Regions from separate parts of the Pseudarthrobacter sp. NPDC055928 genome, predicted to be linked through region 1. Evidence: riboswitches for the same ligand, from Rfam matches in the RefSeq annotation. Region 1 holds a riboswitch; each other region holds the start of a gene.
What was found. Region 1 has a riboswitch for S-adenosylmethionine ahead of ACFC25_RS15930 (DUF1737 domain-containing protein). Riboswitches for the same ligand answer to the same signal wherever they lie in the genome.

Region 1 (10,226 bases):
CTTCTTTCCGGAGGCAGCGCCTGGTAGATGCGGGCGTTGGCGCCGGTGTTGTAGTAGCCGACCATGGTGCCGCGCTGGCCATGGAAGCCCGTGGACGGGTACCACATGTTGCCCAAGTCGATGTTGGTGTTTGTAATGCCGCCGTAGATGCGGTGGTCCTCTTCCCACCACCGGCGCGAGTACTCAATGCCGATCTTTCCCGCGTCGCTGGGGGTAGCGAACTTCAGCGCGTCAATGACGTCGGCCGGCAGGTTGCCTGGGATCTTGGCGGCAATGTGCGGCGGCAGCGTGCAGACCGCGAAATCGGCCTGCAGGGTCTGGGTCTGGCGGCCCGGATTGGTGTAGTCCACGGAAACGCCCGCCGAAGTGTTGTTCAGCGACAGGACCTTGGCACCGTAGATAATCTTGTCCTTCCCGATGGCCGCTTCGAAGGCGTAGGGGATCCGATCCATGCCGCCCACCGGCTGGAACATCATCATGGCCTGGTCCCAGCCAAATTCGAACGAGAAGTAGTTGCCCACTCCGCTGGCGAACACATCGGTCAGGGCAGCGGGCGCCAAAGGTGTGCCCGCCTCCATGCCCGCGCCCGGCGCGACGGAGTAGCCCTTCCTGCCGCTGCCGGAGTATTTGAAGCTGGCGGCGGCGTCACCGGGGACCTTGGCGCCGATGGCACCGAAGTTGCCTAGGAAGGAGATGAGATTTTCCTTGTCCGTGGGACTCAGGTAGCTGTCCAGGGAGCCCTGGTCGGTGGCCTTCGCGAGGAGCTCGGAGACATAGCCGTACACGTCCGCCTTGGCCGCACGGTGCCGGACCGGAGTATTGGACAGTTTGGTGCTGCCTTCGCGGAACAGGTAGCCGTCAGCGTTCTGGTTGGTGAAGGGCTCGATGGCGACGCCGAGTTCCTTGCAGTAGTCCAAGGTGATGTGGTGCTGCGGAATCCGGCCCGGCCCGGCATTCATGTACTGGTCTTTGGAGAACGTGGCGCGCTGTGCGATCCCGCCGAGGTCGGTCTCCTCCGTGCCGCCGCGGACTGTCCAGTTGCGTCCGCCCGGCCTCATCCGGGCTTCCAGGATGGTCACTTTGTAGCCCGCCTTGCCCAGCTCATAGGCGGTAGTGAGCCCGGCGATGCCGCCACCCAGCACCACCACGGACTTCCCTGCCCCGTTCAGGTCGCCTGCCCGCGGAGCGGCGAAGGCCGGCGTCGCCGAATCGGGCGCAAGGCCCATGGCCTCCATGGTCTGGTACATGACACCGGCGCCACCCACCATGCCCACATAGCGGAGGAAATTCCTGCGAGTCGCACTTTCCATATTGTTTTCCCTTTTCTGTCGGACGTTACGAAGGGAGCGTATTGATTGAGTGTTTCGTCAAATAGCGTGACAATTTCGTGGCGGTGCCGTTCATATTTCGGTAAAGTAAACAGACTTTACGCTGGGTAAACGCCATGTCAGCGTTCCATTCCCCGCCGCCACCGCCCGTGACATACTTGAGGAAAATGCACCGCGGGCGCGCATAGACGTCGCCCCGAGCCTCGCCTCCACCGAAAGGCAGCATCATGGTCAACGACGCCACGGCCAACACTTTCCCGGCCCACGAGGACCGCACTGCCGTCATCCTCGGAGGTGCCCGCACCCCTTTCGGCCGTTTCCGCGGCAGCCTGTCTTCCCTCTCCTCCAGCGAACTGGGCGCACATGCGATCCGCCATGCGCTGGAACGCGCAGGTGTGGCGCCGGGGCACGTACATGCGGTAATCGTGGGGCAGGTCATCCAGGCAGGAGCCGGCCAGGGACCGGCCAGGCAGGCAAGCCTGGGGGCAGGCATCGGCTGGGATGTCCCCACGGTCACCATTAACAAACTCTGCCTCTCCGGGCTGACCGCCGTGATCGACGCGGCCCGGATGATCCGCGCCGGGGAGGCTGATTTCGTCGTGGCCGCCGGCCAGGAATCCATGACCAACGCCCCGCACCTACTGCCCCGCCTGCGTACCGGCGTGGCCATCGGCGATACCCCGCTGGTCGATTCCCTGAACCACGACGCCCTCCAGGATCCCATCTCCGGAATCCTGCAGGGCGCCGCCACCGATGCCGGCAATGCCGAGCGCGGCATCAGCCGCGGGGAGCAGGACGAAGTTGCCGCCCGCTCCCACCAGAGGGCCGAAGCAGCGCGGAATGCAGGACTGCTCGCCGAAGAGATCGTTCCCCTGGATATCCCGCAGCGCCGCGGCCCTGCCGTCACCGTCGATGCCGATGAGGGGATCCGGCCGGGCACGACGGCGGAGGCCCTGGCGGCGCTTAAGCCCGCCTTCTCCACGGCCGACTCAGCCACCATCACCGCAGGTTCCGCCTCTCCCCTCTCCGACGGCGCGGCCGCCGTCGTGGTGGCCAGCAAGGCGGCCGCCGAACGGGCGGGGCTCACCTGGATTGCCGAGATCGGCGCCCACGGGCAGACAGCCGGGCCGGACGGCTCTTTGCATTCCCAGCCGTCGCGCGCCATCGAAAGAGCACTCCGCGCAGAAGGGATTTCGGTGGAGGACCTGGACTTGGTGGAAATCAACGAAGCGTTCGCCTCGGTGATCATCCAGTCAGCCCAGGACCTTGGCATTTCTGCGGAGAAGATCAACGCCGAGGGCGGGGCGATCGCGCTGGGCCACCCCGTCGGCGCCTCGGGGGCACGGCTGGTCCTGCACCAGGCCCTGGCGCTGAAACGGCGCGGCGGCGGCATCGGCGTCGTGGCCTTGTGCGGCGGCGGCGGCCAGGGCGAGGCCCTCATCCTCAGGGCCTGACGCCCGTCCCCACGGGCGTCGCCGCTGCTCAGGCCCCGGTACCCGCCAGTATTAGCAACGGCACCAGGCGCTCGGCACACGAGACCAGGACAAGCGTCCTGGGCCCCGCGCCGGCCCGGTTGTTAACCCCGGTGTCGTCGCACCAATCCAGGTTGTACGGGTGCGCCCCCACTGCCGCCTTGCCGGGAGCCGCGCCCGGCGGGACGGTGAACACGAAAGTAAACGCGCCGTCGTCGCTCATGGGTGCGAGTTCCTCCAGCATCAGCGATCCAAAGGCGTCCCGCACCGTCACCTGGACCTGCGCGTTTTGCCCGTAGCGGGCATCGCAGTTGGTGTCCTGCGCGCTGACCGTAACCTGCTCACCGGGTTTGGCTTCCGACGGCGTGACTGTGTACGCGGGCGGCATGCAGGGCGGCGGCGCGAAGACGTCCCGGCACCCACTCAACCCCGTGGCCACCGTGGCCAGTACGAGGAATGCAGCGGCAGTCCTCAAACGCGCGAATACAGCCAGTCCCCGCCCAGATTTCCCCATGGACTGATTGTCCCGTCCGCGTGACGGCCGCGGAAGCACGTGTTGGTTACGGAACATGACGACGGCGGCGGTGCGGCCAGGCGGGCCAAGTGTTACGTTTTTGAGGAGTAATGAGAACCGGCGCCAAGCCCTGACTGGCCGGTCGGCAACCCTCCCTTTCGCGGCGGGGTGCCTCAGGTGAATACTCGGCATATCGACATTCGAGTTGCAAGCGTGAGAGAAGGAGATCCGTCGTGTCTGACGCACCTGCCCCTGAAGAAAAACTGTCGTACCGGCTCATCACAGGCCCGGACGACCGTAATTTCTGTGAGCGGATTTCCACCGCCCTGGCCGAAGGCTATGTCCTGCATGGCAGCCCGGCTGCCACGTCCAACGGCGGCCAGGTGATTGTGGCGCAGGCACTCATCCTCCCGGCCGCCATCGCCAGTGCGGACGCCGCCGTCGCCACCGCTGTGGAAGACCTTGAGTTCGAAGGCGAGGGCCACGCGTGAGCTACGCCGGAGACCTCACCCCGCAGGAAGCCTGGACCAAGCTGGAGCAGGGCGCCATCCTGGTGGATGTCCGCACCGAGGGTGAGTGGGCGCACATCGGCATCCCTGACACCAAGGCAACCGACAACGACCCCCTGTTCATCCAGTGGACGTTCCCCGGCGGCATTCCCAACCCCGAGTTCCTCACCGACCTGAGGCAGCAGGCGCCGGAGGACACCGGCACCGAACTCCTGTTCATCTGCCGCTCAGGCCAGCGCTCCATCTCCGCTGCCATCGCCGCAACCCAAGCCGGCTTCACCTCCTACAACGTCCTGGAGGGCTTCGAAGGCGAACCGGACCGCTACGGCGAGCGCACCGTCAACGGCTGGAAGAACCGCGGCTTGCCAACCAACCTGGGAAAGAACTAAGTGACCTTCAACGAAGATGCCGCCGGCTGGAGCCCTGACACCCAGGCCGTCCGCGGCGGGCTGGACCGCACCAACTTCCAGGAAACCACCGAACCGGTGTTCCTGAACTCCGGATTCGTCTACGAGTCCGCCGCCGCAGCGGAGCGCGCCTTCACCGGCGAGGACGAGCGCTTTGTCTACTCCCGCTACGGCAACCCGTCCGTGGCCACCTTCCAGGAACGGCTCCGCCTGCTCGAAGGCACTGAAGCGTGCTTCGCGACGGCGTCGGGAATGTCCGCCGTGTTCACCGCCCTGGGTGCCCTGCTAGCCGCTGGCGACCGCGTAGTGGCAGCCCGCTCACTGTTCGGCTCCTGCTTTGTGATCCTGAACGAGATCCTGCCCCGCTGGGGTGTTGAGACGGTGTTCGTCGACGGACCGGACCTGGAGCAGTGGCGTGCGGCCCTGTCGGAGCCCACCACGGCAGTGTTCTTCGAATCGCCGTCCAACCCGATGCAGGAAATCGTGGACATCGCCGCGGTCAGCGAACTGGCGCACGCCGCCGGCGCTACCGTCGTCGTCGACAACGTCTTTGCCACACCCCTGCTGCAGCGCTGCGGCCAGCTCGGCGCGGACGTGATTGTGTACTCGGGCACCAAGCACATCGACGGCCAGGGCCGGGTCATGGGCGGCGCCATCCTGGGCACCAAGGAATTCATCGACGGGCCGGTCAAGCAGCTCATGCGGCACACCGGCCCGTCGCTGTCCGCCTTCAACGCCTGGGTACTTACCAAGGGCTTGGAAACCATGGCCCTGCGCGTGAACCATTCCTCAGCCACGGCGCTGCGGCTGGCCGAATGGCTCGAACAGCAGCCTGCCGTCAGCTGGGTCAAGTACCCCATGCTGAAATCGCACCCGCAGTACGAGCTCGCGGCCAAGCAGATGAAGGCCGGCGGGACCGTCCTCACCCTGGAGCTCGCGACGACGGACGGCCGCTCCGGCAAGGACGCCGCCTTTGCGCTGCTGGACGCGCTGCGGATCATCGACATCTCCAACAACCTGGGCGATGCCAAGTCCCTCATCACGCACCCGGCCACCACCACCCACCGTGCCATGGGTCCCGAAGGCCGCGCCGCCATCGGCCTCAGCGACGGCGTGGTGCGGCTGTCCGTGGGCCTTGAGGACGCGGACGACCTCATCCGCGACCTGGAACAGGCGCTCAAGCAGATTTGATCGGCGCCTGCTTACGGGGCGGAATTGACCACTGAGGTCTCAACCGAGGTCCAAGCGGTCGCTGTTCCGGCTGGGAAGGTCTCGCCAGCTGTTAGCGTGACCACTCGTTCTCCGATCAGCAGCCCTGTGTCGGGATCAATGATGATGTCCGTCCGCGTTTCCCTGTCCGGATGCTCGATCCCGATCGCTGTGCCTACCTTGCCGTCTAGGTTCGCCTCCTTGTCTACGACGGTGACTCCGGGAATGAGCGCGGCCGCTTTGTACAGTGCAGCGCGAAGGTCCGCCGGGACGACTCCGGTCTGCAGGGCGGCGGCGATGCTTTCCAGCGTTTCGGCTTCCGGCCTGCCTTGTTTGCCTCGCTGTCGAATGGTGTCCAGGAGTGCCTGGGGGTCGCGGGGCAGATTCTTCACGCCTTCCTCCAGGGGCAAGCCGGCGAACAGCAGCCGCGGTACTCCGTAGAAGTTACCTCCCGGTGCCCGGAGCAGTTCTCCCGCGCCGTGGGGGTTTTCAGACTGGGATTGCTGGTATTTGGTGGCCTCTGCTTTGGATTCCTCGGTGAAGAACGTCGTTGGGATGCGGGCTTCGCGGTTCCAGATCCATTCGGAGGCATGGTCGGCTGGGACATAAAGCTGGTCCGAAGATTTGTCCAGCCACTCCACCGAACGGCCGCCTGCTCCGGGGTCCCCCAAAGCGACTCCGGCGGCGTAGACCGCTGTGGTCTCGATCTTCAGGTACTGGCCGGGTCCCACTTCCGGGTCAGAGGTCTGGATGGTTGCTTCGGCCGGCACCAACAGTCGATCCCCCGCTACGTTCCTGCTACCCTGGCTGGATTTCGAGGTTAACACCTACTGTGTCCCCTGCGGTGATGCGGGCCGCAGTCCTGATCGCTTTCTTCACCGGCAGCAGGTAGGAGCCGGACTTGCTGTCCGGGAAGACTGAGGTTTGCCACGTGTGGCCGGAAATTTCGGCTGTGACTTTGACCGAGCCGAAGCCCTTCCGGAGCGGGGCCGCTTCCTCGCGGAGGTCGTCGGCAATGACCTCCGGGAGGGTGAGGAAGTGCCATCCGGCTTCTCCCGGGTAGAGCCACAATTCGGCACGGAACGAGTACGACGACGTCACGGCCTGAGTATGGCATGGCACCTTTCCCAATGCAGCAGCTGTTGTGGGCACGGCGGATGCGGCTGGTCAGGCCCCGGGTTGGCGGAGTTGCCGGAACGCCGTCTCCCGGACTGCGTCGGAGAGCTGGTTGAGCACCGGGGAGTCGATCTTCCACCGCTGCCAATACAAGGCCACATCGACAGGGTGCGCCGGGGCCAGTTCGATGAGTGCGGCGCCCCGAATGTCGGCCAGGCACTGCTGCTCCGGCAACAGCCCCCACCCCAATCCCAGGCGGATTGCCTGCGCGAACTCTGCCGACGTCGGCACATAGTGCCGCGGTGCGTTCAGTTCCGTTCCGGTCAGGTTGCGAAAGAACCCCTCCTGCAGGTCGTCCTTGCGGTCAAAGTCCACCACCGGGGCAAGGCTGCCGGCCCTGAGGTCAGGGCCGTCCGGCCACCATCGCCGGACATAGCCGGGACTGGCGACCGCGCGGTATCTCAAGGCTCCCAGCAGTGCCACGCTGCAGCCCTGCACCGGGTCCGGACTAGCGGTCACAGCGGCCATCACCGTCCCGGCGCGCAGTAGCTGCGTGGAATGCTGTTCGTCTTCCCTGTGGATTTCAAAGAATGCGCCGAGCTCCGGTGGAAGGCCTGCGAGCGCGGGCAGGAACCACGTGGACAGCGAATCTGCGTTCACCACCAGGGGAATGGGCGTGCCCGGCCTGTCGCTGCTCTCGCCGAGCTCCCGCGACGCATCCCACTCCAGTTGACGGACCTGCCGGGCGAACCGAAGAACCGCTTCCCCTGCCGGGGTGGGCCGCACGGGACTGGTCCGCTGGAACAGGATCTGCCCGGCCGCATCCTCCATTGCCTTGAGCCGCTGGGAAACTGCCGAGGGCGTGACAACCAGGATCCTGGCTGCGGCCTCCAGCGTTCCTTCCTCCACCACCGCGGCAAACGTCCGGAGCTGTTCCAGCTGAAAGGTTCTCATTAGCAATCCTTAGGACGCGTAAAAATGTTTAGCTGGAGTAATCATATGGTCCGCCGTACGTTGGATGACATGGATCTGACTGCACTTCTGGCCCCCATCGTGCTCGGCTTCGGCACCGGGCTTGCCCTCATCGTGGCTATCGGCAGCCAAAACGCGTTTGTCCTCCGGCAGGGCATCCGGGGTGAGCACGTAGCCGCCGTCGTGCTGGTCTGCAGTGTCTCCGACGCGCTGCTCATCGCCGCTGGGATCGCCGGGATCGGGGCACTCATTCACGCTAACCCGGTAGTAGTGGACGTGGCGCGCTACGCCGGCGCCATTTTCCTGCTGGGATACGGTGCCATGGCCGCCCGCAGGGCGATCCGCCCCGGCGCGCTCACAGCTTCGGGACAACATCCGGCCCTCAGCGCCGGGGCGGCCATCTCCACGGTCCTGGCCCTGACCTGGCTCAACCCGCACGTCTACCTGGATACCGTCCTGCTGCTCGGTTCGGTGGCCAACCAGCAGGCCCAGGATCTGCGCTGGTGGTTTGGGGCCGGTGCCATCGTCGCCAGCATTGCGTGGTTCAGCGCGCTGGGGTTCGGCGCCCGGGTCCTGCGCCCGTTCTTTGCTCGCCCGTCCTCCTGGCGCGTCCTCGACGGCCTGATCGCCGTCGTGATGCTGGGCTTGGGCGTGCGACTGGCGATCGGTGCATGATGGCGGGCCCCGCTGGCCTTAACCCTGTTGACCACGGCGGCACGTCGGCGTAGCTTCATGGTCACTACGCGCTGAGCTGGGCCATCGCATCCGCCGGACCGGGAGGCAGCCATGCACGGGAAGCAGGCACTGCGGGGCAACAGGCCGTATCAGAAGGCCGGAACAGTCATCGTTGCGGCCAGCTGCTGTTGGGGCGTGGGCATTTCCTTCGTGGGAATGGTGCACGCCACCCAGGACCCGGCAGCGCGGCTGGCCATGCTGCAGCGCAGCCGGGGGCCATGGATCGCCGGGCAGTTCCTCGCCGCCGCAGGGACCGCAGCGGTGCCCATCGGCTTCGTCCGATTCGCCCAGGCCCTCAGATCCGGCCCCGCGAAGACCCTCGCCACCGGTGCAGCGGCCGCCCTCGTCGCGGGCGCACCCCTGTTCGTTGTTGCCCTTGCGGACCGGGCATCGGATTTGGACAAGTTCGCGTACCGGAGGGGTCCCAGCTGGCCGTTCCTGACCTGCTCCGGCCTCCACATCGGCGCGCTGGCCGCCTTGGGTGCAGGCCTCCTGCTGTCGCCGTTGAAACCCTGGACCGGCATCACGGCGGCGGCGAGTGCTCCCGCCTTCGGCGCCATCCTGGCAGGGACAAAGGACATCCCGCCGTTTGTTTTCTACTTGGTGGAGGCCGCGGTGGGCGCCCAGCTCATGCGTTATGAAGAACCCGCTGCCCCGGTTGCGGACACAGCGGACGCCGGGAGGCTAGGACTGGCGCACCCTTAGCAGTTCGGGGGCAGCATCGACCTCGGGCAGCCCGGAAGTTCCGCGCATTGTGATGCCCACGGCGTAGGAGACTACCGCAGCCAACCCGCCGTCGTCGGGCGGTGATTTTTCCAGCACCGAGTCCCAGACCCTACGCTGTTCAGCCGACCCGGTACCGCGGGCAATGATGTCCTCAACGCCCTGCCGGGCCAGGGACAGCTCGCCTTGTTCCTGGAGGACCGGCGCGAGGTAATCCACCAGGGATCGCACCACATCGACGGCGGGGGCAGGTCTGAACGTACCGAAATCCAGCAGTTCACCACCCAATCCGCTGCTGCTTGCCTGCCACGCGGCCATCCGGAGAAGGACGGTGGGGACCGGCGCCGGCTCGACGCCGTCGCGCCATTCCCTGCTGGCCGATTCAACCATGGCCCGCACCAGTACCGCGATCAGGGCGGCGTCCTCCGCGCGCAGGCAGACGTCGGCCACGCGGACCTCCACAGTGGGGTGGTTCCGGGACAGGCGGGCATCAAAGTAGAGCATGCCCTCGTCCAGCATCACGCCACTGTCCAACAGGCGCGTCACCACTCGCCGGTACGCGGAGTACGTGCCGTAAATGCCCGCGGGACCGGACGTGGGCCACCTGTTCCAGGCCTGCGTCCGGTAGCTCTCAAATCCTGTAGGCATCCCATTCCAGAAGGGCGAGTTGGCACTCAAGGCGGTGAGGACGGCCAGCTTGTCCCGGATCCTGTCCAGCACGGCTACGCCCTCATCGGGCGATTCGATGAAGGTATGGACGTGGAATCCGCACGTCAGCTGCTCCTGAGCGGTCAGGCCGTACCGTTCCAGCATCCGTGCATAGCGCGGGTCCGGGGTGGTGTGGGTGGTGGAGCCGAGCGGCGACGTGGCCAGCGCGGCAACCCTGGCGCCATTCTTGAGCGCGGCCTGATCGGCCAGCAGCCGACCCGCCCGGATCTGCGGCAGCAGTTCGGAGTACTGGAGGCACGGCCGCGTCTGGGTCTCGATCTGCTCAAGCTTGAGCTCGGCGCTCAGGCCCAGCTCGTCGTCGTCGTATACGGTCTTGTCTTGGGTCTCCAGTGCATGCGGATTCTCCGGCGCGTCGTCGGCCGCGAGCCGCCGGCCGGACAGCAGGGCATCCGCCAGAGCAAGGGGCGCCCCTGTGTCCGGATCAACGATCAGGAGCTCTTCCTCGACGCCGAATGTTCGCATGCCTCTATTCTGCTTCAACGCCGCCACGCTTGGCGGGGTTGGGGCCGATC
Region 2 (10,226 bases), on a different contig from region 1:
CGTAGATGCGTTGCATCCGGGCGTCGTCGCAGTCGCCCAATCCCTGGCAGTCGCTCATTTCCTGTTCTCCTGTTGTGTGCTTCCGGCCGTTTCCTGAGGATCGACGGCGGTTTTGAATCCCCGCTCGGCGGCATATTCCGCCAACATGTCCCGCAACATTTTCCGGCCGCGGTGGAGCCGGGACATCACAGTGCCGATGGGCGTGTTCATGATGTCTGAAATTTCTTTGTACGCGAAGCCTTCTACGTCGGCGAAATACACCGCGAGCCGGAACTCTTCGGGAATGGCCTGCAGCGCCCTCTTGACGTCGGTGTCAGGCAGGTGGTCCAAGGCCTCTGCTTCGGCCGACCTTAACCCGCTGGACGTGTGGGACTCTGCCCTGGCGAGTTGCCAATCCTCAATGGTGTCCGAGTTGGACTGCAGCGGTTCGCGCTGCCGCTTGCGGTACAAATTGATGTAGGTATTGGTCAGGATGCGGTACAGCCACGCCTTGAGGTTGGTACCGGGCTTGTACTGGTGAAAGGCCGAAAATGCCTTGGTGTAGGCCTCCTGCACAAGGTCCTCGGCATCAGCGGGGTTCCGCGCCATCCGCATGGCCGCTGAATAGAGCTGGTCCACGTACTGCATGGCATCGCGCTCAAAACGAATCCGGCGCTCCTCCGTGCTTTCCGTGGCAAGGTCAACTGCCGGGGCTTCGGGTTCTGTGGCCGCCGTGTCCGGCAACAGCGCGGCATCAGGCGTTCCGCCTGACTTCGCGGCGTCCGGTGAGACATCCGCGGTCTTGGCTTCGCGCCCGGAGGCCTCATACATGGCCTCGAGGGCCGGATCCAGGGTGCTCATCGCCCCCAAGTCTACTGTGACGCTCCGGGCACGCGGCGACCCGTACTCCGGGGCACCGGTTTCCAAAGCCTCCATCGCCACGGGGCCTGCCACGTCCATGCCGTCCTTCACCAACCCCAAAGGCCAACTCCATTTCCCTGTACCGTTCGATGCGCCCGGACCTGCAGCCCGCAACCCAACCGCCATGGCGCAGTGTGCGCCGTGATTCGTCCGGCACTGCCGGACCCGCAATCCATAACCTTTAGTGGCGGGCAAATATTCCCCAAAAGTGCAAGACTAGAACCGACTCCGCCGCATTCGACGCGGTTCGTCCAGCCAGGAGGAAATCCATGTCCTTTGTCCGTACCCTCGCCCGGCCCATGCTGGCATCCAGCTTCGTACTCGCAGGACTGGATAAGCTCAAGAACGCGGATGACACTGCCCAGCAGCTGTCGCCGCTTCTGCGCAAAGCCACGGCCTCACTGCCTTTCCGTACGGAAGACAAGACACTGGCCCGGGTCATCGGCGGGGTGCAGGTGGGCGCCGGAGTGCTGTTTGGCCTGGGCAAGTTCGCGCGGTTCTCTGCGACGCTGCTCACGGTCATCTCTGCCCTTAACACATTCGTCGAATGGCGCAGCGCCGACATCAGCACCAAGGAGGCCCGTGTGGCACGCCGCAACCAGCTCCTGAAGAACCTGTCCCTGAGCGGCGGGGCCCTGCTGGCTTCGGTGGATACTGCCGGTAAGCCAGGGTTGGCCTGGCGGGCGGAACACCTCGCTGCCGACGCCAGGAAGGGCGCTTCGCACCTGGCAGCTGACGCCCGCAAGAGCACTGGGAAGAAACTCCACAAGGCCGACAAGGCCGTGCGTCGTGTGGTGGACCAGGCAACGGGGGCATAAGGACGCATGACCGGATCCACTACCGCCCTTTCGCAGCCTGACGCTGCCGAAGCTCTTCCGCTCTGGCCCGCACCGTTCGCCACCAGGCCCATCAATGCCACCGTGACCGTGCCGGGTTCGAAATCCCTGACCAACCGGTTCCTGGTCCTGGCGGCGCTGGCTGACGGACCGTCCCGGCTCCGCGCTCCGCTGCACTCCAGGGACTCCGCCCTGATGATTGAGGCCCTGCGGCAGTTGGGGGCTTCCATCACGGAAGTTCCCGGCGACGGAGCCTTCGGCCCGGACCTTGAGGTCGTTCCCCTCAGCCAGGACGCGCCGTCGTCGCTGGCCCGGATCGACTGCGGACTGGCCGGCACCGTCATGCGCTTTGTTCCTCCGCTCGCTGCACTGCGGAACGGCGTCAGCGTGTTCGACGGCGATCCGCACGCCAGGAACCGCCCCATGGGGACCATCATCGAAGCCCTGAAGGCGCTCGGTGTGGCCGTGACGGCAGAGGACGGCGGGACACCGGCGTCCCTGCCCTTTGACGTGGCCGGAACCGGGGAAGTCCGGGGCGGACATCTGGTGATCGACGCCAGTGCCTCGTCCCAGTTTGTTTCTGCATTACTGCTGGTGGGTGCACGCTTTACAGAGGGGCTGCACCTGGAGCATGTCGGTAAGCCGGTTCCGAGTCTGGACCACATCAACATGACAGTGGCAGTCCTTCGCGGCGTGGGCGTGTCCGTGGATGATTCCGTCCCCAATCACTGGGTCGTGGCGCCAGGAACCATCCGGGCGTTTGACCAGCGCATTGAGCAGGACCTTTCCAACGCCGGCCCTTTCTTGGCCGCCGCATTGGCCACCAGCGGCACGGTCCGGATCCCCAACTGGCCCACTGGAACCACGCAGGTGGGTGACCTCTGGCGCAGTATCCTTGCGGACATGGGCGCCACGGTCAGCCTGTCCGACGGCGTCCTCACGGTCACCGGCGGAGCTCAGATCAAGGGCGCCGACTTTGATGAAACCAGTGAGCTTGCCCCCACTGTCGCGGCGCTGTGCGCGCTTGCCAGCGGGCCCTCCCGGCTCAGCGGCATCGCACACCTCCGCGGCCATGAGACTGACCGGCTCGCCGCCCTGGTCGCCGAGATCAACCGGCTGGGCGGCGACGCCGAGGAAACCAGCGACGGGCTGGTGATCCGCCCGGCCAAGCTGCATTCCGGCGTCGTCCACAGCTATGCGGACCATCGAATGGCAACTGCAGGGGCGATACTGGGCCTCGCAGTGGAGGGCATAGAAGTAGAAGACATCGCCACCACGGCCAAGACCATGCCCGATTTCCCGCGGCTGTGGGAAAACATGATCGCGCAGGGCCAGGAACCCGGTACGCCGGGACCCGCTGGTAACGCATAGTGGCACGCAGCACTGACTCCTGGGACGAATCCGACGTCCGGATCCGCCCCAGCAAGAAGGGTTCCCGGCCCCGCACCAAGGACCGCCCCAGCCACGATGATGCCGTGACAGGACGGATCATTACCGTGGACCGCGGCCGATACACAGCGGTGGTCGGCGAAGATTCAGGGGAAGAACGCATCATCATCGCCGCACGGGCACGGGAACTCCGCCGGTCCCCCGTGGTCGCTGGCGACTTCGTTTCATTGGTGGGAGATGTCTCCGGGGAACCGGACACGCTGGCCCGGCTGGTCCGGATCCAGGACCGCAGGACGCTCCTGCGGCGCAGCGCCGATGATACCGACCCCGTTGAACGGGCAGTCGTGGCCAACGCCGACCAGCTCGTTGTTGTGGTGGCGGCGGCCAATCCCGAACCACGCACCGGCTTCATTGACCGTGCACTCGTCGCCGCCTACGACGCCGGCATCGAGCCGATCCTGCTGGTCACGAAAGCCGATGTCAAAGACCCTGCCGAACTTCTGTCGAACTACGAGCACCTGGACTTCCCGGTCATCATCAGCCGGACGGCCGACGCCGCTGCATCCGGCATCGATGCCCGCTCCGACGACGGGCTCTCGGCGCGCCTCGACAGCGATGCCGTCGCCCAGCTTCGGGCCTACCTCGATGGCAAGGTCACGGTGATGCTGGGGCACTCAGGCGTAGGCAAGTCCACCATGGTGAACGCCCTGACCGGAGCCGAGCGAGCCACTGGCGGAGTCAACGCCGTGACAGGCCGCGGACGCCACACGTCCTCCTCGGCCCTGGCCCTTAAGCTGGCCGACGCCCCTGCTGGAAGCTGGATCATCGACACCCCCGGCATCCGGTCTTTCGGACTGGCGCATGTCGACGCAGACCGCATCCTCCGCTCCTTTCCGGACCTGGAACCGGGCACGGATGCGTGCGAGCGCGGCTGCAAACACAATGCCAGCGCAGTCAATTGCGGCCTGGACTCCTGGGTTGCCGAAGGCCATGCGGGCCCAACCGGACCTGCCAGGCTCGCGTCCCTCCGTCGCCTGCTCGGCACCGATCCCCGCATGGAGGGGCAGGAAACCAAGGAATTGGGCAGCGTCAACTGACCCGCCCGGCCGGCTGGGACCAGCGCCCAGGCTGTTCAGGACGCCGCCCGAAGCCGGGGTCCCCAACCACACGGCGCTTTGACGGTAGTTTGGAACCATGATCCAACCCGCTTCGAGCTACAACGATGACCTGCGCCTGGCCCACGTGCTGGCCGATTCCGTGGACGACCAGACCATGAGCCGCTTCAAGGCACTGGACCTCCACGTCGAGACCAAGCCGGACCTGACCCCGGTCACTGATGCCGATAAGGCCGCCGAAGAAGCCATCCGTGGCCAGCTTTCCCGTTCCCGCCCCCGCGATGCGGTCCTGGGCGAGGAATTCGGCAGTTCAGGCCATGGCTCCCGGCGTTGGATCATCGACCCCATCGACGGCACCAAGAACTTTGTCCGTGGCGTACCGGTGTGGGCAACACTGATTGCGCTTGTGGACGAAGGCGAGCCCGTCGTCGGTGTCGTCAGTGCCCCTGCCCTGGGCAAGCGCTGGTGGGCTGCCAAGGGCGCAGGCGCCTACATGGGCCGATCGCTGGCTGCGGCCACCCGGCTAAAGGTCTCAGACGTGTCGAAACTCTCGGACGCTTCCCTGTCTTACTCCAGCCTGAGCGGCTGGAAGGACCGCGGGAACCTGGATGACTTCCTTGGGCTCACCGAAGACGTCTGGCGCACGCGTGCCTACGGCGACTTCTGGTCCTACTGCATGGTGGCCGAAGGCTCCGTGGACATCGCGTGTGAGCCGGAGCTGAATCTCTACGACATGGCGGCACTGGTCCCGATCGTGGTGGAGGCCGGCGGCCGCTTCACCTCCCTCGAGGGTGAAGACGGTCCGTTTGGCGGCAACGCGCTTGCGACGAACTCCATCCTGCATTCGGAAGTCCTCAAACGGCTCAACCCCGACCTGGACGACCTCCTATAGCAGCCCAAGTGCCGAATTATCAACGGCGGACGCCTCCTGATGGGGGCGTCCGCCGTCGTATCTTCGGATAACCATGGGTATTTCCATCCGCGCGTAACAAAAGCCTTAACATTCGGACGGGCTTCCTGCCCGCCCCGCCCATGTTCTACGCTCTTAACAGGTCACGAGTGCCAGCGCGAAACCCCGGTTTGCTGGCCGGCAACCCTCCATTCGCGGTGGGGTGCCCCGGGTGACGACCAGGCCGGTCCGGAACGGACCCGGCAAGCGCGGATTCCCGGGACAGGGAGTCCCTCTAAAGTGAGGTCTCTGTGACAACAGCCACCGTCTCCCCCAACTCCGCCGTCCGTACCCTGGCCGCAAACGACACCGCAGCCCTGTTCAGCGAACGGCTCGCCGTTGCCGGACGGCCGCTCTCCGCCGTCACCGGCGCCGAAATCCAGGCCCCGCTGATCCAGGGCGGCCACGTGCGTTACGCCAACCTGGACTACGGCGCCTCCGCCCCGGCCCTCTCGGTTGTCTCCGCCTACCTCAACGAGATCCTGCCGTTCTACGCCAGCGTCCACCGCGGCGCCGGCTACGCATCCCAGATCAGCACGTCCGTCTACGAGAACGCCCGGAACATCGTGCGTGACTTCGTGGGAGGCCGGCCCGGTGACTCCGTCATCTTCACCAGGAACACCACGGACTCCCTGAACCTCCTCGCCGGGTGCCTTCCGTCCGCGGACGGCCGCCCCACGGGGGAGGTTTTGTACCTCGACATCGAGCACCACGCCAACCTCCTGCCGTGGCAGGGCGTCCCGCACCGCAGCGTCGTTGCGGCCGACACCGTGGACGGCACCATCGAGGCCCTCGGTGCCGAACTGGAACAGGGCGGAATCAGCCTGCTCGCCGTCACGGGCGCCTCCAACGTCACCGGCGAAATCCTGCCCATCCGTGCCCTCGCCGCCCTTGCCCACCAGCACGGCGCCCGGATCGTCGTCGATGCCGCGCAGCTCGCGCCGCATCGCCGGATCAACATCAGCGCCGACGACGTCGACTACCTCGCTTTCTCGGGCCACAAGCTCTACGCGCCCTTCGGCGCAGGCGTCCTCGTGGGGCGGTCGGACTGGCTCGACGCGGGCACGCCGCATCTTGCCGGCGGCGGCGCAGTGCGGGAGGCCAGGCTCGACGGCGTCAGCTGGGCCACCGGCCCAGCCCGGCACGAGGGCGGTTCGCCCAATGTCCTGGGCGCCGCCACGCTGGCTCGCGCCACCCAGGTCATCGCATCGCTGGATCAGGACCGGTGGCACGCCCACGAGTCGGCTATCCGGTCGTTCCTGGTGGAGGGTCTGCAGAAGATCGAAGGCGTGACGGTACACCAGATCTTCAAGGACACCGATCCGGACACCGACACCATCGGCGTAGTGAACTTCTCGGTCGAAGGCTACGACGCCGGCCTGGTGGCTGCCTACCTGTCAGCAGAACACGGCGTAGGCCTCCGCGACGGCCGGTTCTGTGCCCACCCCCTGCTGAAGCGCCTGGGCCTCCCGTCCGGCTCCCTGCGGGCAAGCTTCGGCGTTGGGTCCCGCCTCGAAGACGCCCAGCGTCTGCTGGCTGGCATCGAGGAACTCCGCCGAACCGGCCTGGGCTGGGACTATGTGGTTGACTCGGGCCGCTGGGTTCCGGCTAACGACACCCGCAAATACCCGGACTGGGCACCCAATACGCCTGGCACGGCAGGCGCTGCCCCCTGCATCGACGACTGACCCGGGTTACCCGGCTCATGCGGTAAATTCGAAGGATACCCAAGGGCATCTGGCGAAGGAGGCTGCACGTGGCACGGGGTGGCCCCAAACTTGACGACGTACGCCGTCAGGAGCTTGGTCAGAGCTTCCAGGACGGAGGCGAACACTACGAACGCGTGCGCCCCGGTTACCCCGGCGATTCGGCCGACTGGCTTATTCCGGCGGGGGCCCGGGATGCCCTGGACGTGGGAGCCGGCACCGGAAAATTCACGGTCCTGCTGCTCGACCGCGGATTGATCGTTTCCGCCGTGGACCCCTCCACAGACATGCTCGACCAGTTGCGGATCCTGCACCCCGGCGTTGCGGCCACTGTGGGCACTGCCGAGGCGACGGGATTCGCGGACTCCTCATTCGACGTCGTCAGCGTGGCGCAGGCATGGCACTGGTGCGATCCACTGGCCGCCAGTACGGAGCTTTCACGGGTTCTCCGCGCCGGCGGAAGGTTGGGGCTGATCTGGAACCAGTTGGACACTTCAGTCCCTTGGGTTCACCGGCTTTCCCGCATCATGCACGCCGGGGATGTCTACCGGCCGCACTTCCAGCCGCCCTTGGGACCGGAGTTCGTGGAGCTGGAAAGCCATGTCACCCGCTGGGAAGACGCGCTCACCACGACAGAGATCATGGAGCTTGCCAAGTCGCGGAGCTACTACCTCCGTTCCGGCGATACCACCCGCGCCAAGGTCCTCGCGAACCTGGACTGGTACCTCCACGACCATCTGGGACACTCCCCCGGCGCGGGCCTGGGACTGCCCTACCTCACCCTGACATGGCGGGCCGCAAAAGCGTGACGCCCTCCGCGCAACGGGTAGGCTTGGTGTCGTGAAGACCAGCGCGCCCTCCTCCTCCATCGAGGACTACGTCAAGGTCATCTACTCCTTCACGGAGTGGCAGGACAAACCCATTACCTCCTCCCAACTTGCGCAACGGCTGGGTGTGGCAAACTCCTCCGTGTCCGAGATGGTCCGCAAGCTCAAGGACCAGGGCCTGGTGGACCACAAGCCGTACAGCGCAATCACCCTCACCGACGCCGGCGTGCGGCTTGCGCTCTCCATGGTCAGGCGGCACCGGCTGATCGAAACCTATCTGGTCCAACAACTTGGCTACAGCTGGGATGAGGTCCATGATGAGGCCGAGCATCTCGAACACGCCGTCTCGGACACATTTATTGAGCGGATGGCGGCGAAACTGGGAAATCCACTTCGGGATCCCCACGGCGACCCCATCCCCGGCGCCGATGGCACGGTCCGGATGCCACACGCCCACCTGATGAATGAATTGGATCAGGGACACACCGGCCGGATCACTCGAATCAGCGATGAGAACCCTGACTTACTCCGGTACCTGTCTGCCGAGGAAATCGACCTCGACGCCGATGTGGAGGTAGTGGGCCGCAAGCCATTTGGCGGGGCACTTGTAGTGCGAATCAGCTCCGCGGGGAAGACTCGGGAGTATGACCTCGCTGATGAAATCACCTCGGCCTTGTGGGTGCACAGCGACGCGCCGCACGCCGGCTGCGTCCTCGGAAACGGCTGAATGGCCGGCACTGAGGCACCTGGCTGGCGTGCATGGCTGGCGGTGGCCAGCGGCGGACTCCTCGGGACCGAACTCCGGTACGGCCTAGGCCTGGCCTTCCCTGATGCCGCGGGAATGATGCCCTGGACCACGCTGGGCATCAACGTGGCCGGGAGCTTTGTCCTGGCAGCCCTGACGACGTTCTGGATCGCAAGGCCCCGCACGGCTTTCTGGCTCCGGGCGGGGCTCGGGCCCGGTCTGCTGGGATCCTTCACGACGTTTTCCGCAGTGGTGTTCGCGGTGGATCAGTTCTCCCGTGCCAACCTCCACCTGGTGTGGATTGCGTACCTCGGCCTGTCACTTCTGCTGGGGTTCGGCGCCGCGGCCGCTGGCTGGAGGACGGGCAAAGTGCTGGCCGACCGCTCCGGAGCCCCTGCGTGATCGCCGCAATGCTGGTAGGCGTCTTCGGCGTGGCCGGTGCTCTGCTGCGCTTCGCCGTGGACAGCTGGTTCGCTCATCGGCCCGCCGCTACCTCCACGGGCCCGCGCGCCAAGGACGCCGCCGGTCGGACGCCGCAGCACTGGCCGTGGGCCACCCTGGTGGTCAACGTAGCCGGGTGCCTGATCATAGGGCTCTCCGTTGGAATGACAGGACGGCTGGGACTGCCCGAAGACCTCCATGCCGCTGTGGCAACTGGCCTCGCCGGCGGCCTGACTACTTTTAGTTCGTGGACAACCGCCACCATCAGGCTGCTGGCTGAATCCCGGATTGCCGCTGCAGCCTTGAACGTGGCGGCCAATCTACTCGCGGGATTCGCCGCTGCTGCTGTGGGTATCGCCCTTGCGTCCTAGCTGAATCAGCGCACTCTGTGCTTCCGGTTGCCTGGTGGGCGGCGGCGGCCTCTAACGCAGTCCCGTATCGTTGACTGTGATGATTAGCAGACGTGACGCGGCAATTGCCCTCGATGTACCCCTGGAGATGGCCCAACGCCACGGCATCCCAAAATGGCTGACGGAAGCCGACCTCGGCGAAATCCTGGACAACCCGCCGCCCTGGCTTGTCCAATCGAGGGCAAACCGCACCGGGAAGCGTCCTGTGTGGGTTCATCTGGAATGTGCCGTGTGCGGCTACGAGGAAGCGGCGCGGCCCAAGAAATGGTGGCCCGAGTTTACCTATGTCAGCTGCGGTCACCATGCTCCCAGTGAGCTGCCGCCCCCACGTCCGGGCTTTGTCCGCAGCGAGTTCGACGGCGTTGGGACCCGGTTTGTCGGCATCGCGGACGTCGCCGTCCCGGACTGAATCCGGGCATTTCCTTAAGGGCGAATCAGGCGTAATTTACGAGATGGGACGTACGCCGTCCCGCCTAATAAGGGAGCACGCCATGCCTGACAAGACACCTCACCAGAATCTGTCCAAGAAGCCGGTCAAGACCATCAAAGAGAAACGCGCCGAAAAGAAGGCCAAGAGCCCCATTGACGGCCCGCAGGATCCGGTCGCGCACCTGAAGAAGCGCCGGTAGCGGCCACTACCCGTTAGCCGCCATTTCTTCGGGCACGGCAACAAGGTCAGTTTCTTTGCCGTCCCTCAGCACCGCAATCCGCAGGGGCTGGCCGATAGCGTCGGCGAACAGCAGCTTCTGCAGGCTTTCAGCGTTGCTGACGGGACGGCCGCCTGCTGTCAGGATGATGTCACCCGCCGCCAGGCCTGCCCGGTCCGCGGGCGAACCTGCCAGGACCTCCACCACGCGCAGCCCGTCCCGCTGCCCTGTCCGGACCACGGCACTGGCATTTAGGCGGAT
Region 3 (10,226 bases), on a different contig from region 1:
ACGCTTTATGATCGTTGCGGGTCTGATACAATCAGAAAACGTCATAATCGAGTGACTGTTTGACGCTGAGAGGCCCCCATGACCCGTACCGACCGCCTGACGGCCATCTTGGATATCCTCGCGAAGACCGGCCAGGTCGAGGTTGAGGAGATCGTCTCACAGCTTGCTGTTTCGCCCGCCACGGCCCGCCGCGACCTGGACAGCCTGGCCAAGAGGCGGCTGCTGACCCGCACCCGGGGCGGCGCCACCACCGGAGCGCTCGCCTACGACCTTCCCGGGCGATACAACCGAGACGACCACGCCGAAGCCAAGGAACAAATCGCCCAGGCGGCCTCGGCACTGATCAGGCCCGGGGCCGTGATCGGCCTGTGCGGCGGCACCACCAGCACCGCCCTGGCGCAGATCCTGGCAACCCGCGAGGACCTCAACGCCCCCGCCAACCAGCCAACGCTGACCGTCGTCACCAATGCGATCAACATCGCCTCGCAGCTGGCCGTCCGGCCCAACATCAAGGTCATGGTGACCGGCGGCATCCTGAATCCCCGCTCCTACGAGCTCGTGGGACCGTACACGGACATCATCATGCAGAAGGTGGTCCTGGATATCGCCTTCATCGGAGTCAACGGCATCGACCCGATAGTTGGCCCCACGAACACCGGGGAAGGGGAGGCATCGGTGAACGCACTCCTCGCCAGCCGGGCGCGCGTGTCCTACGTGCTGGCCGATTCCTCCAAGGTGGGTGTACGTGCCTTCGCCACTATGGACGGCTATGACTTCACCCGCCTCATCACCGATGCCGGGATTTCTGCCGAGGACAAGGCCGCATTCGAGGCCAACGGAACCGAAGTGATCGTGGCGCCGCATTAGGACGCCACAGCGCTAGAACACCATGGGCGGGGCGTCCAGGACCGTCTCGTCCACCCGGCGTTCCACCCACTGGCTGAACGGAATGTCCAGTTCGTACTTGTCCGCGTCAGTCCGCACCAGGGTCCGCACGTCGGCGTTGTCCGGGTTGTTGAGGGACTCGAAGTACTCCACCGACCAGTGGAACCAACGCATGCAAAACAGCCGCATCGTCAGCCCGTGGGTCACCAGCAGGGTGTTGGGCGCGTAGTCCGGTTTGGACCAGTGGCGGTAGAGGGTTTCCATAAAGGAGGAGATCCGGTCGTAGACATCGGAGCCGGACTCGCCTTCGCGGAAGCGGTAGAAGAAGTGGCCGTAGGCGTTGCGCAGTTCCTTCTGGTCCTCGATGTCTCCGCTGATCTGGAAGTTGGCCCAGTCCTGTTCCCGGAGGCGCGGCTCTTCGATCACCCGTTCCGTAAGGTTGCCGAGGTTGAGTGCTTCCAGGGTTTGATGGGCACGCAGGTACGGCGACACATAGACGCAGACCTGGCGGCCATCAAGTTCCCGGCGGATCCGTTCGCCTGCCTCGGTGGCCTGCTCCAGGCCCAGGGGAGTCAGCGGGATACGGTAGTCCGGCACGCGGTTGTAAATGGACGTATCAGCGTTGGCCATGGACTGGCCATGCCGGATCATGATGATTTTCCCTGGCGCGCTCATAAGCCCCAAGCATAAGTCCTGTGCCCACGCCCTCCCGGGAAGCCCAAATCAGGAAAGAACCAGAAACTGCAGGCAAGATGGGAACATGCTGGTTCCCTCCCGCCGTCGGCTGCGGCTCGAAGTATGGATCGTCCTGGGCCTGTCGCTGGGGCAGTCCGCTGTCTACTCAGTGGTGCAGCTGCTGGATAAGATGACGCGCGCCCCGCTGGCTGAAGGTACCTCCACGCTTAACCGCTCACAGAGCACCCGCGAATACTTTGATCTCACCTACCAGCTGCTGGACATCATCTTCGCGTTGGTTCCGGTCTTGCTGGTCATCTACTTCCTCACTGACCACCGGCAGTCCACCTCCGGGGCCCCGCAGGGCGGCTCGGCGTTCCGGAAGCTCGGCTTCGACTTTGCCCGGCCCGGTCGCGACATGCTCCAGGGGCTGGGCCTCGCAGCGCTGATCGGCGTTCCGTCCCTCGGCCTATATGCTGCGGGCCGGGCCCTGGGCATCACCACCGCCATCATCCCCAGCGCACTGGATGCGTACTGGTGGACGGTGCCTGTGCTGATCCTGTCCGCCCTGCGGCATGCCGTCGTGGAGGAAGTCATTGTGGTGGGGTACCTCCTGAACCGCTTCGGCGCGTTCGGCTGGAGCGTTCCGCTGGCGATCTTCGCCAGTTCCATGCTGCGCGGCAGCTACCACCTCTACCAGGGCTTCGGGCCCTTCATTGGGAACGCTGTGATGGGGGTGGTCTTCGCCTGGCTGTACACCAGGACCCGGCGCGTTATGCCGCTGGTCATTGCCCACGCCCTGCTGGACATCGTGGCGTTTGTCGGCTTCAGCCTCTTTGGGAAGGCCGTCGGCCTCGGTTAGGCAGACTAAGGCCGGGGAAGTTAACCGGGGAAGTTAAAGGGATTCGGCCGCCATCGGTGGGTGGCATCGTTGGCACCCGCTGATGGCGGCCGAAGTATGTTGCCGGGCATGGCTGCCCGACGGGCCGTGCTGGCCCGGCGGAAGAAAGCAATCAGATGGTGACTGCTCCGGAGGCGGTCTCGAACGTGACGGACAGGATGCCAGGGGTCCCGTGCGGAGCTACCCAGTCCACGGCGACGTCTTCAAGTGGCTTCTCCACCGGTTCGCCCAGCCATTCGGTCACCCGTGCAGCGGAACCGGCGATGGTCAGGCAGGACATCTTGACATTGCTGTCATAGGCGTTGGACGGGTGGAGGGCGGGATCGCCTTCCCACTTGAGCATGTACGGGACCTGCGGGTCCGCGATCAGGCCCAGGATGCCGATCTGCTTCCAGACCAGTTCGCGGCCGTCGGGAAACTTGCGGTTTCCGTTGACCGCGGAGCGGCCGAGGCGTGCTTCGAAGGGGGCGAGGTCGTCAACTTCGACGCACCACCCCATCCAGCCGCCGCCGGCAGCGGAGCGTGCCCGGACGGCCTGTCCGAACGGTGCCTTGTCCGATGCCGGGTGGTCAAGCACCTCGACTACTTCCAGATATTTGTGCCCCGCGAGAGGGATGATCATGTTCCGGGTTCCGAAACGGGGGTGCACTCCGCCCTTTACGGCTTCAACGCCGAGGGCGGACGAAATACGTTCGGTGGTGGCAGCCAGGCCATCGTGTTCACAGGCGTAAGAGACGTGATCCATGCGCATGCCCTCATCTTGGCACTTTGTGATCGGGCTCTCAGCTAAGGGTATCCTTACCAACTTTCGGGTGCGTCACGAGTGGACATCGGGCTTTCCATCACCCCCGGGAAGAGCGCCGGGTGACCATGTTCGTCACAATGCTGTTGCGCGCCGTCGAACGGTTCCTACACTGAACGCAGGTCATGAGCGCCAGCGCCAAGCCCCGGCTCGCTGGCCGGCAACCCTCCATCCGCGGTGGGGTGCCCCGGGTGAGGACCTGGCTGCCCCGCAACGGCCGGGCGGCAAGCGCGGCCCGTGGTGCTCCCAGCATGCCGGGCCCATGTCAAAGGAGCCTTGAATGTCCGACGGATGGTCTTTTGAAACCCGCCAGATCCACGCCGGCCAGGAGCCGGACAGCGCCACAGGGGCGCGTGCCCTCCCGATCTACCAGACGACGTCGTTCGTCTTCCCGAGTGCCGAAAGCGCCGCCAACCGCTTCGCGCTCGCAGAATTGGCACCGATCTATACGCGGATCGGCAACCCCACCCAGGACGCCGTGGAGCAACGGATCGCCAGCCTGGAAGGCGGGTTGGCTGCCCTCCTGTTGAGCTCGGGGCAGGCGGCCGAAACCTTCGCCATCCTCAATATCGCCGAAGCCGGGGACCATGTGGTGGCAAGCCCCAGCCTTTATGGCGGCACGTACAACCTGCTGGGGTACACGCTGAAGAAGTTCGGCATCTCGGTGACGTTCGTGGAGGACCCGGATAACCTGGACCAGTGGCGCGAGGCCGTCCGCCCGAACACCAAACTGTTCTTTGCCGAGGTCGTGTCCAACCCGCGCCAGGATGTCCTCGATATCGAAGGGGTGTCCCGGACCGCCCACGAGGCCGGCGTTCCGTTGGTGGTGGACAATACGCTCTCCACGCCGTACCTCATACGCCCGCTGGAGTGGGGCGCCGATATTGTGGTCCACTCGGCCACCAAATACCTTGGCGGACACGGATCGGCGATCGCGGGGGTGATCGTGGACTCCGGCAACTTCGACTTCGGTCAAGACCCGGATAGGTTCCCTGGTTTCAACACCCCGGATCCCACCTACAACGGGCTGGTCTATGCCCGTGACCTTGGCGCCGGCGGCGCCTTGGGCGCCAACCTGTCCTACATCCTCAAAGCCCGCGTCCAGCTCCTCCGAGACCTCGGCTCCGCAGTATCGCCCTTCAACGCCTTCCTCATCGCCCAGGGCCTGGAGACGCTGAGCTTGCGGGTGGAGCGGCACGTTGAGAACGCCGTTGCGGTGGCGCAGTGGCTGGAAGCCCGTGACGACGTCGAGTCGGTAGCGTACGCGGGGCTGCCTTCGAGCCCCTGGTACGAGCGCGGACGCAAGTACGGCCCCAAGGGCACAGGAGCCGTGGTGGCCTTCAACCTGGCCGGCGGGGCCGAGGCGGGCAAGCGGTTTGTGGACGCCTTGGAGCTCCACAGCCATGTGGCGAACATCGGCGACGTCAGGTCCCTGGTCATCCACCCTGCGTCCACCACCCATAGCCAGCTCTCCCCGGAGCAGCAGGCAATTGCGGGCGTTACGCCGGGGCTGGTCCGCCTCTCCGTGGGCATCGAACACATCGATGACATCCTGGCGGACCTGGAGGCAGGTTTCCGGGCGGCCAAGGCGGCTCTCTAAGGCGGTTTCAGCGCCGGATTCCCGGCCCCGGGAGTCCGGCGCCCGGCAGGAGAGGCATTGTGGAGTCACAAACCAGTCACACTCTTAGCCAGATCCGGGGCTGGTTTCGTACACTCGGAGAAGGTCATGAGTGCCAGCGACAGCCCCGGCTTGCTGGCCGGCAACCCTCCTTTCGCGGCGGGGTGCCCCGGGTGAAGACCTGGCCTGCCGGTCATTCGACGGCGGGCAAGCGCGTAGAAAAGGTCTCCACATGACGATTACCGTCTCCCGTACCGCAGTACCCGAAAACGGCGTGGTCCGTTACGCCAGCATCGGCGGCCTTGAATTGGAAGCGGGCGGATACCTGCCCGAGGTCACGCTCGCCTATGAAACGTGGGGAACGCTCAATGAGGACGGCTCCAACGCCGTCCTCATTGAGCACGCCCTGACCGGCAGCACGCACGTGACACGCGGTGACAGCGACGAGCCGGGCTGGTGGGAGCAACTTGCCGGTCCAGGCGCGCCGGTGGACACGGACAGGTTCTTTGTGGTGTCCATCAACATTGTGGGCGGCTGCTACGGTTCCACCGGGCCGTCCTCGCCTGCTCCCGACGGCCGGCCCTGGGGTTCCCGCTTTCCGCTGGTGACCCTCCGTGACAGCACCGCCGCCGAGGCCCGGTTGGCGGACCAGCTGGGCATTCGGAGCTGGTACGCGGTGCTGGGCGGTTCCATGGGCGGTGCCCGTGCCTTGGAGTGGGCGCTCATTTACCCCGAACGGGTGGAGCGTTGCGCCGTGATCTCGATCGGTGCCGCCAGCACCGCCGAGCAGATCGCCTTTGCGCAGGCCCAGACGCTCGCCATCCGCCAGGACGCCAACTTCAACGGTGGCGACTACTATGGAGGGCCTTTCCCGGAGGACGGGCTGGCCCTGGCGCGGCGGATCGCCCACATCACCTATCGATCAGCCCAGGAGTTCGATGGGCGGTTCGGGCGGACGGCCCAGACTCCCGAAACGCCGCTGCGGGCAGCCGCGCTGGGGGACCGTGGGCGCTACCAGGTGGAGAGTTACCTTGACCACCAGGGCAGCAAGCTTGTCCGCCGCTTTGATGCCAACAGCTACATCGCCATCACCGAGGCCCTCATGAGCCACGACGTCTGCCGGGGGAGGGGAACCCTCAACGAAACCCTGGCGAGGGCGTCCGCAAAGTTCTTTGTTGCCGCGGTGGACTCGGACCGGCTTTACTTCCCGTCGCAGTCGCAGGAGCTCGCTGCCGCGCTTCCGGGAGCCGTGGATGTCCACGTTATCGAAGCGCCCATTGGCCACGACGGCTTCCTGACGGAGATCGGCCAGCTGGGGAGCCAACTCCGGAAGAATTTCCTGGTCTGACCGGGCGCCTCACGGCGCCACGAACGTTCCGGAAGCCTAGGAAGCCGGCTGGTCAGCCGTCCATGATTTCGGAGCGCCGCTTCATGTATTCGTCCACGGCCATCTCGCCGTTGCTGTACTGCTGGTCCAGTTCCGCGAGTTTGCGGGCCCGGTAGCCTTGGGGGGCCGACGGCGGCGGGGGAGTTGCAGGGGCGGCAGGCTTTTGGGGTGCCTCCGCTGCCTGTCCCGGCACAGGCTGGCCGTAGGGCGGGAACTGCTGGTCTGCGGGCGGCACTGGCATCATGGGCGGCAGCGGCTGGCTGGGCGGCAGGGGCTGCGGGCCGTTGATCTGGCGGAATCCGCCGCTCATGTAATCCTGCTGCGTGTAGCCGTCCCGCGGCTGGCGGCTCTGGGGCCCGGGGAACTGGCCCCCGCCCGGAAACTGGTCGGGGTAACGCCCGGAAAAGCTCTGGTCCTGGTTCCGCTTGTTGACGGATTTCCGGTACATCCGCATCGCCATCGGAATCAGGAACGACAAAATGATGATCCAGAAGAACAAGCTGTTCACGGTGTAACGCCTCTCATGTGTGTCCTTCCAGCTTAGCCCCGGACGGCACCCGGACCGCGGGGATGCCCAGGAAAGCCGCATACCTGTCCACGGCGTCGCCGATGGCAACGTCCAGCGCAGAGCCTGGTGCCGGATCGGTGGAGGCGAACAGCCGGATATCCAGTTCGCAGCGGCCCGAAAGCAGTGTGTGCCGCCAGGAGCCCGCCATCCGACCGTCCAGCAGCACCACGTGCATCAGGGCACCGTCGACAGGAAGCGCCGGGGCGGAGCCGCCCAGGTAGTGCCTTGTTGCGGAGTAGCCCATCACATATTCGTCGTAGCACTGGATGAGGTCGATCCGAGGTCCGCTGGGCTGGCTGCCGGTCTCGTCACCGGAGCCGCCAGGCCCGGCATTGTGATAGAACACCACGCCGTCAATCGCCGTTGTGCCGAGGGCCCCGGGATCCCGGTCCAGGGCAAGAAGCACGCCCTGCCGGACATCGGCCATCGTGAGCCCCGACCAGTCGGCGCAATCTTTGACCGTCGCGGGGCCGCGGCTCGTGAAATACCGCACGGCGAGTTCGGCCAGCGCGTTTTCCCGGGTGGGAACTTTCACAGGTCCCGCCGGGACCCGCTCGTCAAAGTGGGCGTAGGTCTGCTTCAGAGCACCGCCCCGGCTCCGCACCGGCGAACCACTCACCAGCACGCCGCTGATTTCGGCGTGCATGATCAGGTAGGCGAGTTCCAGTCCTTTTCCCGCGTAGCCGGCAGACTGAAGAGTGGCCGCGAGCTGTTCCCGGGTCTTGTGGTTTCCGCCGGCGACGGCCCTGGCCAGCACCTCCCCGCTCCGGGCGGCCACGGCGGCGTCGATGCCGGTGCGGCGGTACATGCCTGCATTGCCTTGGTGGAGCCGGGGCGCGGACAATGCCAGCAGCCACCGCAGATCGTCCCGGTGGACGAAATGCCAGGTGGGCCGGAGGATATGCGTGCGCAGGATCCGGCCGTCTGCTACGGCCTCCTCGACGTCCGCGGCCGTGGCGGCTGGTCCTCCATCGGTGGAACGGTCCAGGTCCCCGAAGGTGTGCTGCGAGGCGCGCTGCGCCAGGCTCCAGCGGGCGTAGGGAAATTCCTGTGCCTGCACGGCCAGCAGCTTGCGCAGGGCAGCCTCGGGAGATTCCGCGGCCGATCCCCGGAGCATCTGGGACCGGAGACGCAGCCGCACCACCGTATCCGGTTCCATGGCCATCCCCCGTTGCACCCTGCCGGCCCCGGGCCGTTCCGCCGCTAGTGCCGGCCCGCGTCGGTGGAACCGAGCGGACCTTCACCGGATCCCAAGGGGACGCCCGGACCGAACACGGGTCCCGGCGTCGGGCGCTTAGCGGTGATCCCATCGCCGGAGGAACGGTGACGGAGCCTCCGCACTACCCACGGCACAAAGTATTCGCGTGCCCACACAAGGTCCCCGGTGCGGGCCTCACGCCAGGTGCGGGGTGGCAGCGGCTTGGGCTGCAGCGGCTCCAGTGTATGGCTGACGTTGAGTGCGTCCAGGACCATGGCCGCGATGGTGTGGTGTCCCAGAGGAGAGAAGTGCAGCCGGTCCTCGTCCCACATCTGCGGGTCGCTGAGCTGCCGCAGGGACCACATGTCGGCGATGATGGCGTCATGCCGGGCCGCGACGGTCCGCAGGTTCTCGTTATAGATGGCCACCTTGCTGCGGACCCGGCCCAGGACTGACGACCCGGTGTCCGGGCCGTTGAAGAGCACCACCGTGGCTCCGCCCATGCCCAATATCTGCACCACAGAATCGAGCTTCTCCGCGAGGGCGTCGGGGTCGCCGCCGGGCCGGATGAGGTCGTTCCCGCCGGCCGACAGCGTCACCAAGTCAGGCTTCAGGGCAAGGCACGGTGCAAGCTGCTGGTCCACGATCTGCTGGAGGAGCCTGCCCCGCACGGCGAGGTTGGCGTAGGCGAAATCCTCCTGGCCCCGGCCCAGCTCCTCTGCTACCCGGTCAGCCCAGCCGCGGTAGCCACCGGGGCGGGACGGTTCGGGGTCGCCGATCCCCTCCGTGAAGGAGTCGCCCATGGCCACATAGCGGGTCCAGGGATGGGATTCCACAGCGGAAGGCGGGTTCTGCATGGCTTTGGCTTCACTCACGGTCCTATCCTGCCTGTTCGTTCTCAAGCTACGCCAACGTAGGTTGTTACCGTCGGGTAACTGTAAGAATGGAAACCATGACTGAAGCCGAAGTATTTCCTGCCCCTGTTGTTTTGTGGTCCCAGCCCGAGGACCAGCGTGACGGAAAGCCGTTGCTGGTGCTGCTGCACGGGTACGGCGCCAACGAGCAGGATCTCCTGAGCCTTGCAGACATGCTGCCGGCGGACTTTGCGGTGGCTTCGGTGCGTGCTCCGATGGCCATGGGGCCGGGCTTTACCTGGTTCCCGCTGACGGCGTCGATCGACTACTCCCTGGACGCCGTGAAGAGGGCCTCCGGCTACCTACTGGAATGGATTGACACCATTAAGGTTGGCCATCCCTCGGTGACGCTGCTCGGCTTCTCCATGGGCATGGCCATGGCTACCACGCTGCTGCGGCAGCGCCCCACTGACTTCGCTGCCGTCGTCGGCCTTTCCGGCTTTGCGATTGACGCGGGCGATGATCCCACGTTCCGCGACTCCGAACTGGATGGCAGCATCCCCATGTTCTGGGGCCGAGACCAGCAGGACCCTGTGATCACCCCGGACAAGATCGACTTCACCATGGGCTGGGTCCGCAAGCACGTGAAGCTCACGAAGGTGCTCTACACGGGCATGTGGCACGGCATCAACCAGCAGGAAATCGGGCACGTGTCCGAGTTCCTGACGCACGAGGTCCTGAAGAAGTAAAGATTACTGAGCCAGAAAAGCGGACGACGGCGGCGCGCGGCCGCAGTGTCCGGCCCGCCGCACGCCGTCGGGAATATCAGGCCTGCGGCGCGACGACCTTCACGGTCTGACCGTTGACGGTGACGGTGTCGCCGTTGCGCAGCTGGCGCCCGCGGCGGTCATCTATATCCCCGTTGACTTTGACGAGACCGTTCTTGATCAGCTCGGCTGCCTCCACGCCGTCCTCCACGAGGCTGGCAAGCTTCAGGAGCTGGCCGAGGCGGATCATGCTGTCGCGGATGGGGATCTCTTCAATATCCGGGTTGCTCATACAAGCAATGATGCCTGACGTAAGGTGAATTCAATGACCCACACCCCCCGGCTGCCGTTGCTGGCAGGCCTTCCGATGGCAGTCGGAGCAGGCCTGGCGATCCCGGTCCAGGGAAGGATCAACGGCGCCCTCGGTGCCAGGCTCAATGACGGGATAGCCGCGTCCGTGGTGAGTTTCAGCACAGGCCTGGTCCTGATGGTGCTGATTTCGCTGGTCCTGCCTAAGGGGCGCGCCGGCCTGGCAAGGATCGTTCCCGCCGTCCGCAGCCGCGCCTTTCCT

Region 2: another riboswitch for S-adenosylmethionine. It lies ahead of ACFC25_RS04090 (aminotransferase class V-fold PLP-dependent enzyme); the one in region 1 lies ahead of ACFC25_RS15930 (DUF1737 domain-containing protein).
Region 3: another riboswitch for S-adenosylmethionine. It lies ahead of ACFC25_RS14755 (bifunctional o-acetylhomoserine/o-acetylserine sulfhydrylase); the one in region 1 lies ahead of ACFC25_RS15930 (DUF1737 domain-containing protein).

The regions. Positions count from the first base shown of each region.
Region 1 is NZ_JBHJZH010000013.1:26,520-36,745, reverse strand. It holds gene ACFC25_RS15945 (flavin monoamine oxidase family protein) at 1-1,310, opposite strand, end outside; gene ACFC25_RS15940 (acetyl-CoA C-acyltransferase) at 1,556-2,782, shown strand; gene ACFC25_RS15935 (hypothetical protein) at 2,811-3,314, opposite strand; SAM riboswitch class IV at 3,421-3,534, shown strand; gene ACFC25_RS15930 (DUF1737 domain-containing protein) at 3,548-3,805, shown strand; gene ACFC25_RS15925 (rhodanese-like domain-containing protein) at 3,802-4,212, shown strand; gene ACFC25_RS15920 (O-succinylhomoserine sulfhydrylase) at 4,213-5,421, shown strand; gene ACFC25_RS15915 (hypothetical protein) at 5,433-6,209, opposite strand; gene ACFC25_RS15910 (DUF1905 domain-containing protein) at 6,238-6,540, opposite strand; gene ACFC25_RS15905 (LysR family transcriptional regulator ArgP) at 6,607-7,509, opposite strand; gene ACFC25_RS15900 (LysE/ArgO family amino acid transporter) at 7,579-8,202, shown strand; gene ACFC25_RS15895 (hypothetical protein) at 8,314-8,967, shown strand; gene ACFC25_RS15890 (glutamate--cysteine ligase) at 8,947-10,176, opposite strand.
Region 2 is NZ_JBHJZH010000002.1:208,194-218,419, forward strand. It holds gene rsrA (mycothiol system anti-sigma-R factor) at 1-58, opposite strand, end outside; gene ACFC25_RS04065 (sigma-70 family RNA polymerase sigma factor) at 55-840, opposite strand; gene ACFC25_RS04070 (DoxX family protein) at 1,170-1,718, shown strand; gene aroA (3-phosphoshikimate 1-carboxyvinyltransferase) at 1,725-3,107, shown strand; gene ACFC25_RS04080 (ribosome small subunit-dependent GTPase A) at 3,107-4,222, shown strand; gene hisN (histidinol-phosphatase) at 4,320-5,132, shown strand; SAM riboswitch class IV at 5,292-5,405, shown strand; gene ACFC25_RS04090 (aminotransferase class V-fold PLP-dependent enzyme) at 5,441-6,877, shown strand; gene ACFC25_RS04095 (class I SAM-dependent methyltransferase) at 6,946-7,704, shown strand; gene ACFC25_RS04100 (metal-dependent transcriptional regulator) at 7,736-8,449, shown strand; gene ACFC25_RS04105 (fluoride efflux transporter FluC) at 8,450-8,869, shown strand; gene ACFC25_RS04110 (fluoride efflux transporter FluC) at 8,869-9,279, shown strand; gene ACFC25_RS04115 (hypothetical protein) at 9,359-9,727, shown strand; gene ACFC25_RS04120 (hypothetical protein) at 9,810-9,947, shown strand; gene ACFC25_RS04125 (trypsin-like peptidase domain-containing protein) at 9,954-10,226, opposite strand, start outside.
Region 3 is NZ_JBHJZH010000011.1:124,798-135,023, reverse strand. It holds gene ACFC25_RS14775 (DeoR/GlpR family DNA-binding transcription regulator) at 79-867, shown strand; gene ACFC25_RS14770 (histidine phosphatase family protein) at 880-1,560, opposite strand; gene ACFC25_RS14765 (type II CAAX endopeptidase family protein) at 1,646-2,422, shown strand; gene ACFC25_RS14760 (VOC family protein) at 2,574-3,212, opposite strand; SAM riboswitch class IV at 3,385-3,500, shown strand; gene ACFC25_RS14755 (bifunctional o-acetylhomoserine/o-acetylserine sulfhydrylase) at 3,544-4,863, shown strand; SAM riboswitch class IV at 4,986-5,101, shown strand; gene ACFC25_RS14750 (homoserine O-acetyltransferase) at 5,114-6,229, shown strand; gene ACFC25_RS14745 (hypothetical protein) at 6,282-6,776, opposite strand; gene ACFC25_RS14740 (winged helix DNA-binding domain-containing protein) at 6,790-7,995, opposite strand; gene ACFC25_RS14735 (SGNH/GDSL hydrolase family protein) at 8,040-8,891, opposite strand; gene ACFC25_RS14730 (phospholipase) at 8,987-9,637, shown strand; gene ACFC25_RS14725 (RNA-binding S4 domain-containing protein) at 9,714-9,947, opposite strand; gene ACFC25_RS14720 (DMT family transporter) at 9,981-10,226, shown strand, end outside.